4 regions of the Sphingobacterium sp. UBA7631 genome follow, and region 2 is predicted to be linked to each of the others. Evidence: riboswitches for the same ligand, from Rfam matches in the RefSeq annotation. Region 2 holds a riboswitch; each other region holds the start of a gene.
The links. Region 2 has a riboswitch for S-adenosylmethionine ahead of B3P16_RS07845 (hypothetical protein). Riboswitches for the same ligand answer to the same signal wherever they lie in the genome.

Region 1: another riboswitch for S-adenosylmethionine. It lies ahead of metE (5-methyltetrahydropteroyltriglutamate--homocysteine S-methyltransferase); the one in region 2 lies ahead of B3P16_RS07845 (hypothetical protein).
Region 3: another riboswitch for S-adenosylmethionine. It lies ahead of B3P16_RS13375 (methylenetetrahydrofolate reductase); the one in region 2 lies ahead of B3P16_RS07845 (hypothetical protein).
Region 4: another riboswitch for S-adenosylmethionine. It lies ahead of B3P16_RS08990 (O-acetylhomoserine aminocarboxypropyltransferase/cysteine synthase family protein); the one in region 2 lies ahead of B3P16_RS07845 (hypothetical protein).

The regions. Positions count from the first base shown of each region.
Region 1 covers NZ_DLIX01000003.1:210,847-213,051, reverse strand. Annotated here, with positions in the region: gene B3P16_RS04125 (response regulator transcription factor) at 79-768, shown strand; SAM riboswitch class I at 953-1,056, shown strand; gene metE (5-methyltetrahydropteroyltriglutamate--homocysteine S-methyltransferase) at 1,135-2,205, shown strand, end outside.
Region 2 covers NZ_DLIX01000004.1:723,157-725,361, forward strand. Annotated here, with positions in the region: gene B3P16_RS07840 (DUF3050 domain-containing protein) at 1-479, opposite strand, end outside; SAM-I-IV-variant riboswitch at 690-783, shown strand; gene B3P16_RS07845 (hypothetical protein) at 850-1,113, shown strand; gene B3P16_RS07850 (RagB/SusD family nutrient uptake outer membrane protein) at 1,214-2,205, opposite strand, start outside.
Region 3 covers NZ_DLIX01000007.1:340,584-342,788, forward strand. Annotated here, with positions in the region: gene B3P16_RS13375 (methylenetetrahydrofolate reductase) at 138-1,094, opposite strand; SAM riboswitch class I at 1,165-1,267, opposite strand; gene B3P16_RS13380 (hypothetical protein) at 1,497-2,205, opposite strand, start outside.
Region 4 covers NZ_DLIX01000005.1:133,303-135,507, forward strand. Annotated here, with positions in the region: gene B3P16_RS08985 (FUSC family protein) at 1-649, shown strand, start outside; SAM riboswitch class I at 832-944, shown strand; gene B3P16_RS08990 (O-acetylhomoserine aminocarboxypropyltransferase/cysteine synthase family protein) at 1,200-2,205, shown strand, end outside.

The DNA of each region.
Region 1 (2,205 bases), on a different contig from region 2:
TCTTTAAAAAATTTCAAAGGTTGAGGAAGGCTGATTTATCAGCATCAAGGGACATTGGTGAAAATTAATATATTCATTATGCAAAAGATATTATTAGCAGAAGATGATCCTAATTTGGGGGATCTTTTAAAAGACTATCTCGAATTAAAGGGAAAATTTGACGTCACATTATGCACGGATGGAGATGAAGCGATTTCTCAATTCAAAAAAAATAACTACGACCTTTGTATTTTTGATGTCATGATGCCAAAAAAGGACGGATTTACAGTTGGACGTGAAATCAGAAAAACAAACAATACTGTTCCTATTATCTTTGCCACAGCAAAGGGGATGATGGAAGATAAGACCGAAGCCTTTGAGCTAGGAGGAGATGATTATATCACCAAGCCTTTTCGAGTGGAAGAATTATTGCTCCGCATCAATGCTTTGCTGAAACGCAGTGTTCGAGACAAAGAAGAAGAAGTGGTTGCGGATAAATTTGAAATTGGCGATTATTTCTTTGATTATACAAGTCAGCAGATTTCTTACAAAGGACAGATGCAAAAACTCTCCACGAAAGAAGCTGAACTACTCCGCTTGCTTTGCTTAAAGAAAAATGATGTGCTGACCCGGGAAGAAGCGTTGTTAAAAATATGGCATGATGATAACTATTTTACGGGTAGAAGTATGGATGTATTTCTCAGTAAACTTCGTAAATATCTAAAAGAAGATAGCAAAGTTGAAATTGTCAATGTGCACGGAAAAGGTTACAAACTTTTGGTCAGCTAAAAAAAGGGGAATGAAAAATATAGTCATTCCCCTTTTTATGCTACACACGTATTCAAGCGTGACTTACTCGAATTCGTGGATGAAAATAAAAGAACAAAACAATTTCATCCTTAGTAGAATATAAAAAATTGACGCACTTTTATAAAAAATTTGCATTTCAAAAAGAAATGTTCTAACTTAGCGTCGCTTATAGAGAAAGGCAGAGGGAATAGACCCGATGAAGCCTTAGCAACCTGTCCCTTGACAAGGTGCTAAATTCTACCCTACTTGATATGGGAATGATAAGCCGAAGTCACCAAATTCTAGTGTGTCCTTCTCTCTCTAGCAAGAAATATAGTTGAAAAAGAAATATTAAAAACATTCATTATGTTATTGACTAACAATTTAGGTTACCCTCGTGTGGGCGCGTTCCGCGAATTGAAAAAAGCCAATGAGGCCTATTGGGCTAAAAAATCTTCTGTTGAGGAATTATTGGACACAGCAAAAAAAATTCGTGAAGGCAATTGGAAAACACAAAAAGATGCTGGAATAGATTTGATCCCTTCCAATGATTTCTCTTTTTACGATCAAGTATTGGATTTAACCCTCACTGTTGGTGCAATTCCTGCTCGCTACCATTCTTTATTGAATAAAGTAGACAACAATTACAGTTTAGATCTATATTTTGCCATGGCGCGCGGTTTCCAACAAGAAGGAATCGACGTGACTGCAATGGAAATGACCAAGTGGTTGGATACGAACTACCACTACATGGTACCAGAATTCACAAAAGATCAAGAATTCAAATTGACTTCCGAAAAATTCTTAAATGAATACAACGAAGCAAAATCATTGGGCATCGATACTAAACCAGTTCTATTAGGTCCTATTACATACCTTTTGATCGGTAAAGAAAAAGAAGCTGGCTTCGACCGTATCGATTTATTGGATAAACTTATTCCAGTATATGAGCAAATACTAGCTAAACTAGCTGATGCTGGTGCACAATATGTTCAGATTGACGAGCCTTTCTTAGCATTGGATTTAGATGCTAAAGTAAAAGCTTTATATCAACCTACTTTCGAAAAATTAGCTGCAGCAGCAAAAAATATCAAATTAATCGCAACGACTTACTTCGAATCTTTAAAAGACAACGAAGATATCGCAGTTAACCTACCTATCCATGCTTTACATTTGGATCTGGTACGCGGTGAAAATCAATTGGATACGGTATTGGCTAAAGTTCCTGCTTCATTAACATTATCTTTAGGTATTGTTGAAGGCCGTAACATCTGGAAAAATGATTACGAAAAATCATTGGTTAAAATCAAACAGGCTGTTGATGCATTAGGAAAAGACCGTGTATGGGTAGCTCCTTCTTCATCACTGTTGCACGTTCCTTTTGACTTAGACAATGAACACAATGAACAATCGCTACCAACTGAAGTAAAAAACTGG
Region 2 (2,205 bases):
ATTTTATGCACCTCACCTTCAGCAATCACTTCAAATGTAAAATTCAAAAAGTCTTTGATCCGCTTATCCAATGTTGTCGTCGCGATGACATCGAATATGTCGCTCGATTTTTTGGCATGACCGATAAATTTATTGACCAGATGAAGATCGGCACCCATGGCATCCATGGCGTCCAGATACATTTCAAAATGGCTCAAACGGCGGCCATCAATGTATTCGTCCGACTCCTCTGCCAATACAATTTCGTTGATCAGATAGCGTGTTGATGGATGCTCGCTCGCAAACCAGGGTAAAGTCGTACAGGTCAATTTAATCTGTAAAGCTTTTAGTAAAGACATAAAATCCCATACAGCGTAAACATGCCCTTCTGTAAAAGAACGTAGATTCTTGATCGTTTTGATCTTACGATACAAAGGGTGTTGCAATAATACCTCGCGTTCGGCAGCAATGTATTCATTAATTTCCGCAATTCTATTCATGGCGCAAAAGTATCGTCTTATCTTTATTTATTAAAGTATTTTAAATGAGATTACAGTAGCATGATAAATTGACCGTCCAGCTATCCGCTTCATAACCAAATCAAAAACAACAACCTGCCCCCACTTTGACCTCCCTTGTACTGATTTTAACGCTCATTTACCCTTAAAAACAAAAATATTTTTTATAATAAAAAATACTCTACTATATTTATAGAGTATTCAGAATTGCATGATGCAATACCAACCGAGTGCAGGCACCGCGGTGGTAAATTAATACGGGTTTCGACCAAAATAAACGTTGCAGAACGATTATTTTCCCACAAAGATCTGGATACAGTTTATGGTTTAATCCTTTAAATTTTTAAATTGTATGGCTACTACAACAAATCTTTACCAACACTTACTGGAAAAATTCAGTTATTATTCAACGGATGAACTCATACAGCTTAACAATGACACCATCTTAGGACAAGGCTGGGGATCATCAAAAGCTACCTTTAGAACAGCTTTGATCAGTACGTTCTCCAAAAGAGGACTCGATCTTTCCAACATCGTTTCTAAGGAAGACGGTTTTACCTCGGTGAAGCATGTCCCTGTACGCTTGGAACAGAATGTGTTGATCCCTTTACAGTAATCGTTATCACCGCCAAAAATAGCGCGCATCGAAAAGATTTCGTGCGCGCTGCTGTGATTGGTTTAGGAAATTGCCGATCAGAAGAAGGCAAAAAGTCTTGTTATTTATAGTTTGGATTCTGAATCAGTATCCCTGCGCTTTTCTCAATTTCTGTTTGTGGTAATGGCCAGCGATAGAATTTATCTTCGAAATGATAGGGCACTTTACTGTCTTTGACAGCATTGAGTACTTCACCCGCAATATGCCAACGAATCAGGTCGTAATGCCGTAGTCCTTCAAAAGCAAGTTCGACTCTTCTTTCGTGGCGGATACGGTCGCGCATTTTTTCCTTGGTATAACCGGCAGGGAACCCAGGCATCTGAACCCGACTCCGCAAAGTATTCATGGCATCATAAACCGATTGATCTGGCCCGGCTATTTCATTTTGTGCTTCGGCATACATCAATAACACCTCGCCAAACCGCAGTATAACCGCATCCTGTTGGCTCAATGTTGAAAAACCAAAAGGTAGGTTGGCCGGATCCAAAAATTTCAACACCCCATAACCTGTAGGCCGCGGATTGGACGGTGTATGGATCTTACCGCCGCCAAAATCAGGATGGTCCACAAAAATTGTTTTGCTCAGGCGCGGATCCCTATCTTTGAACGGGTTGGTTCGGTCGGTCAACGGTGATTCACCAAAAGGCAAACCATCTTTGCATTCATAGGTATCCACCAGGTTTTGTAAAGGCGAAGCAGCAATCCAATCGCCTAGGTACATGTCCCAAGGGGTAGTATTATTCGGTGCCAGAAAATTGACCGAAAAGATAATCTCGGTATTATTCTTTTGTGTCGCATCGCGAAAGACATTTTCAAAAGCCGTACTCAGGGTATACTCTTTCATGATATCGGTACATAAGTCTTTTACCTCTTTCAAAATTGCTAAATCGGGCACTCCTTTGTCACCATAAGCCGCAAACAATAAAACCCGTGCTTTCAAGGCTTTTGCTGAACTGGCGGCCGCATGCCCCCCATTATTGAAATAAGGTTTAGGCGCTAAGTTGGCGATCCCAAAATCCAGATCAGCTCGAATCTGTTTTAGTATATTCTCTG
Region 3 (2,205 bases), on a different contig from region 2:
AAACAGGCTATTCAACACTGAATATAGAGATCGACCTAAACCACGCTGCCGAGACTTTCAACCTATTTCAGGCTTTCACAATGAATATTATCATAAAAAAGGGAGCTTATCTGCTCCCTTTTTTATCATTTTATGAGTTAGGCTAGTTTTTCAACAATCTTCTTTGTTGGACCAGGATTACTCATCGTATAAAAATGTAATACCGGAGCGCCAAATTTAATCAGCTCCTGACACTGTTGTACCAACCACTCTTCACCTACCTGTCTGACGTCGGCATTCGTTTTACATGCCGCGACAGCGTCACTCAGTTCCTCTGGAATATCTAAATGAAAAATTCTTGGCAAGGTCACCAATTGCTTTTTTGTTGTCAGTGGTTTTAATCCCGGAATAATGGGCACATGGATTCCATTGTCCCTACATTTTGTTACAAATTCCTTGTATTTTTCAACATTAAAGAACATCTGAGTCACAATAAACTCTGCTCCCATATCGACTTTTTGTTTCAGATATTTAAAGTCAGTATTGAAATTTGGAGATTCAAAATGCTTTTCGGGATACCCGGCTACTCCGATGCAAAAATCAGTCTTTTCCGACGTGATAATGTCTTCATGCAGATACTTTCCTTTATTCATATCGGTTACCTGTTCCAATAGGTCTGTTGCAAAAGCATGTCCACCATCGGTTGGTATAAAATCGGCATCGCCCTTACGTGCATCACCCCGCAACACCAAAACGTTATCTATCCCCAGGAAGTTCAAATCGATCAATGCATTTTCAGTTTCCTCTTTTGTAAACCCCCCACATATCAAATGTGGCACCGCATCCACTTTATATTTATTCATGATGGCCGCACATATCGCCACTGTCCCAGGACGTTTACGATAGGAAACACGTTCCAGTAATCCACTCGCATGCTCTTTATAGATATAATCTTCCCGATGGTAGGTGACGTCGATAAAAGGAGGTTTAAACTCCATCAGTTCATCCATGGTTTTAAAAATACTTTGGATGCCCTGCCCTTTCGCCGGTGGCAATAGCTCAAAAGAAAACAATGTTTTTCCTTTGGCATTCTGGATATGATCGATAATCTTCATTAAAAAACTGTTTTTAGTTTGGTTGGCTTACATCGAAACGCACACGTCGAGGAATCGTTTATCTACATGTAACTTATCTTTCCCACATGGAGTAGGGTAGAATTTAGCACCTTGAACAATACAGGTTGCTAAGGCTTCAACGGGTCTATTCCCTCGGCCTTTCTCTATAAGCGTTGCTAATATCGTTTTAAAAAATCAAAAGACAAAAATATTTTTTCGAAAAGGCAAAAATAGCAGCAAAAAGACTTCAATAAACGATGTTTCAACGTCACTTTAGCTTTGTGTCCATGCAACGACAGGATTCTTCACCCTACCAATAGTTAAAGACCTAGAAAAACCAGTAGAATTAACGATCGAGGATCATAGACAGCGAAGAGATTGACTATGCCACAAGAACATTGGCTAAAGATTAGCTGCCAAAGAATTTCGTAAATTTTTGAGATAAAATGTGACCAATAAGAGTCCTGTAACATGGTACTCCTCTTTCGATCCATATTTAAATCCGTCAAATAAATAGTGATAGGCGACTAATGCCTCTTTTTCGTTGTAAAATAATTCCTTCCAAGAATCAGGAACATCTGCCCATGCCTTGAGCACAATGCCATTCTCGGCATAAATAATTGGTGATTCGACACCATCCATTCGATAATCGTGATGGGTGCCAGAGCTTGATATGTGTTGGAAATAAGCGATAGAATAATCTACAAAATTCAAGGCCCTCGCTTTTATCTCCTTTTCACTTTCCGATTTTACCGGAGCATTTCGCCATAAATTCACTTGGCTATCAAATTTACTGGGCGTTTCCCGGATAAGGGTTTTATCTAACGCAAAGTTGATATAAAGTCTTTCACTAGTGGGTATACGTGCTGAGCTAAACTGTGAAAAATCACCTCTCAGCTGAACAAAATCTTTTTTTATTTTAACAATATCCAAAGCGACACTACCTTTTTTCTCATCCGTCAATTCTAATCTATCACCGTCAAATTTGTACTTACCAAAGAGTAAGATATCATCAATCGCCATGACAAACTGGTCCTTATCATGAAGCGAAAGAAAGGATCGGTATAGAATAGGATCATTACCATAGGTATCTGCCTCCACATTTTGGGGA
Region 4 (2,205 bases), on a different contig from region 2:
AGTTGGTGTGTTCTGCTTAATTTCTATTCATTTTCTTCCAGCACTCCTAACCATAGCTGCATTGGGTCTTTTTGGATTCTTTTTGTTCAACCGATCTAATTATATGGTCAGTGTCATCTTCATTACCTTGGGAATTGTGATTGCGCTCAATCTGTTCGAAGGGAACATCAATCTCATTTTAGGCAGCCGAATACTTTTCACACTGATTGGAGCATTCTTGGCTATAGCGGGTTATTTCTTGATACCTGTGCGCCAGAGCACAGGCATGGTTCAGCTGGCAAAAGAGGTATCCCTTTACAACGCGCATTATTTCCAGATCATCAATAACCGTCTGTCGGACGAACGACAAAGTTCGTTTGATATACGACTGGCTCGTAAAAAGGCGCAGACCGCCATGGCCCTGTTTTCAGACGCCATCAATCAAATGAAAAAAGAACCCGAGCACAAATGGATGGATTGGTCACATATTCACCATTTTCAGGCACTCGCATATCAGGTCAATTCCCATTTGGTGGGCCTTTCGCTATCGTTAAGCAAAAAGACGAATCGCCACCTCGCCTATGATATCCATAGTAGAATCGATGCGCTTAAACCTCTTCTAACAGATTTAAATCAAACTGCAGAACGGATCAATTTAAAGAAATCATAATACCCGATTGACAGTTACTTTTGCGGTTTCATCGGAAGATATGTGATGCCAATCGGCATGTTATTCAAAATTCCTTTAACTAAAAAATAGCATTTCTTTTGCTTTAATAAAAAAAGAGTTTATATTTGTGTCGTCTTCGAAAGAAGATTTCTAATCAACACCTCCCTTCATCAGTAGGTCTTGATTTATAAAGAAGTGGCGAGAGACTGGCTCAATGACCCACTGGCAACCTTCAATTTGTTTGAAAAGGTGCCAATTCCTGTCCAAAACAATATCGTTTTGGAGCATATAAATGACATAAGACAATGATTATTAAATTACTGAAGTCCATTAAAAATTCAGGTTCAACACAAGTGAACCGCACGATAAGCGAAAGTGTAACCCATCGTACAATTGTATCGATGCGAATGCGTATGCATATGCACTTCCATGCTTGTTAAAAATAATTTCCGTTTTCTTGGATAAAGATTTAACAGACCCTTCAAGGAGGTGTGTATGCTTCTCTTTTTACTTTGCAATTTCTTTTTGAACCCTTAAAATCTGATATATTATGTCTTCAAACAAAAATTTAAAATTCGAAACTCTTCAGGTTCACGCTGGTCAAGTCGCTGACCCTACTACGGGATCTAGAGCAGTTCCTATATATCAAACAACATCTTTTGTATTTGAAAATGCCGAACACGGCGCAAACTTATTTGCATTAAAGCAGTTCGGTAATATTTATACACGGATTATGAACCCTACTACGGATGTTTTCGAACAACGTATTGCGGCACTGGAAGGTGGAGTTGCAGCTGTTGCTGTTGCATCCGGCCAGGCGGCACAGTTTATAGCTTTAAATAATATTTTGGAAAGTGGTGACAATTTTGTTGCGGGATCCAACTTATACGGCGGTACATTCAACCAGTTTAAAGTTTCTTTTAAGCGCCTAGGCATCGAAGCTCGTTTTGCAACAGACGCCGAAGCAGATAAAATTGAAGCGCTCATTGATGATAAAACAAAAGCAATCTATGTTGAAACAATCGGAAACCCAAGTTTCAATATTCCCGACTTTGAAAAAATTGCTGCCGTAGCAAAAAAATATGACTTACCATTAATCGTCGACAATACTTTTGGAGCCGGAGGTTATTTATTTAAACCTCTGGAGTATGGTGCAAATGTGGTTGTTGAATCGGCAACTAAATGGATCGGTGGACATGGCACAAGCATTGGCGGTGTCATCGTCGACGGCGGAAACTACAATTGGGGCAATGGAAAATACCCGCAATTTTCCGAACCATCTGAAGGCTATCATGGTTTAGTATTTTCCGAAGTTTTCGGTGAAAGCGGACCATTCGGAAATATTCAATTTGCCATTCGGGCGCGTGTGGAAGGGCTCCGGGATTTCGGACCAGCACTCTCCCCTTTCAATTCATTTTTATTATTACAAGGACTTGAAACCTTGTCTTTGCGGGTGCAACGCCATGTAGACAACACTTTAGAGGTCGCAAAATGGCTTGAGGCGCATCCACAGGTAGAAAAAGTAAACTATCCGGGATTAAAAAGCTCTCCGAGCT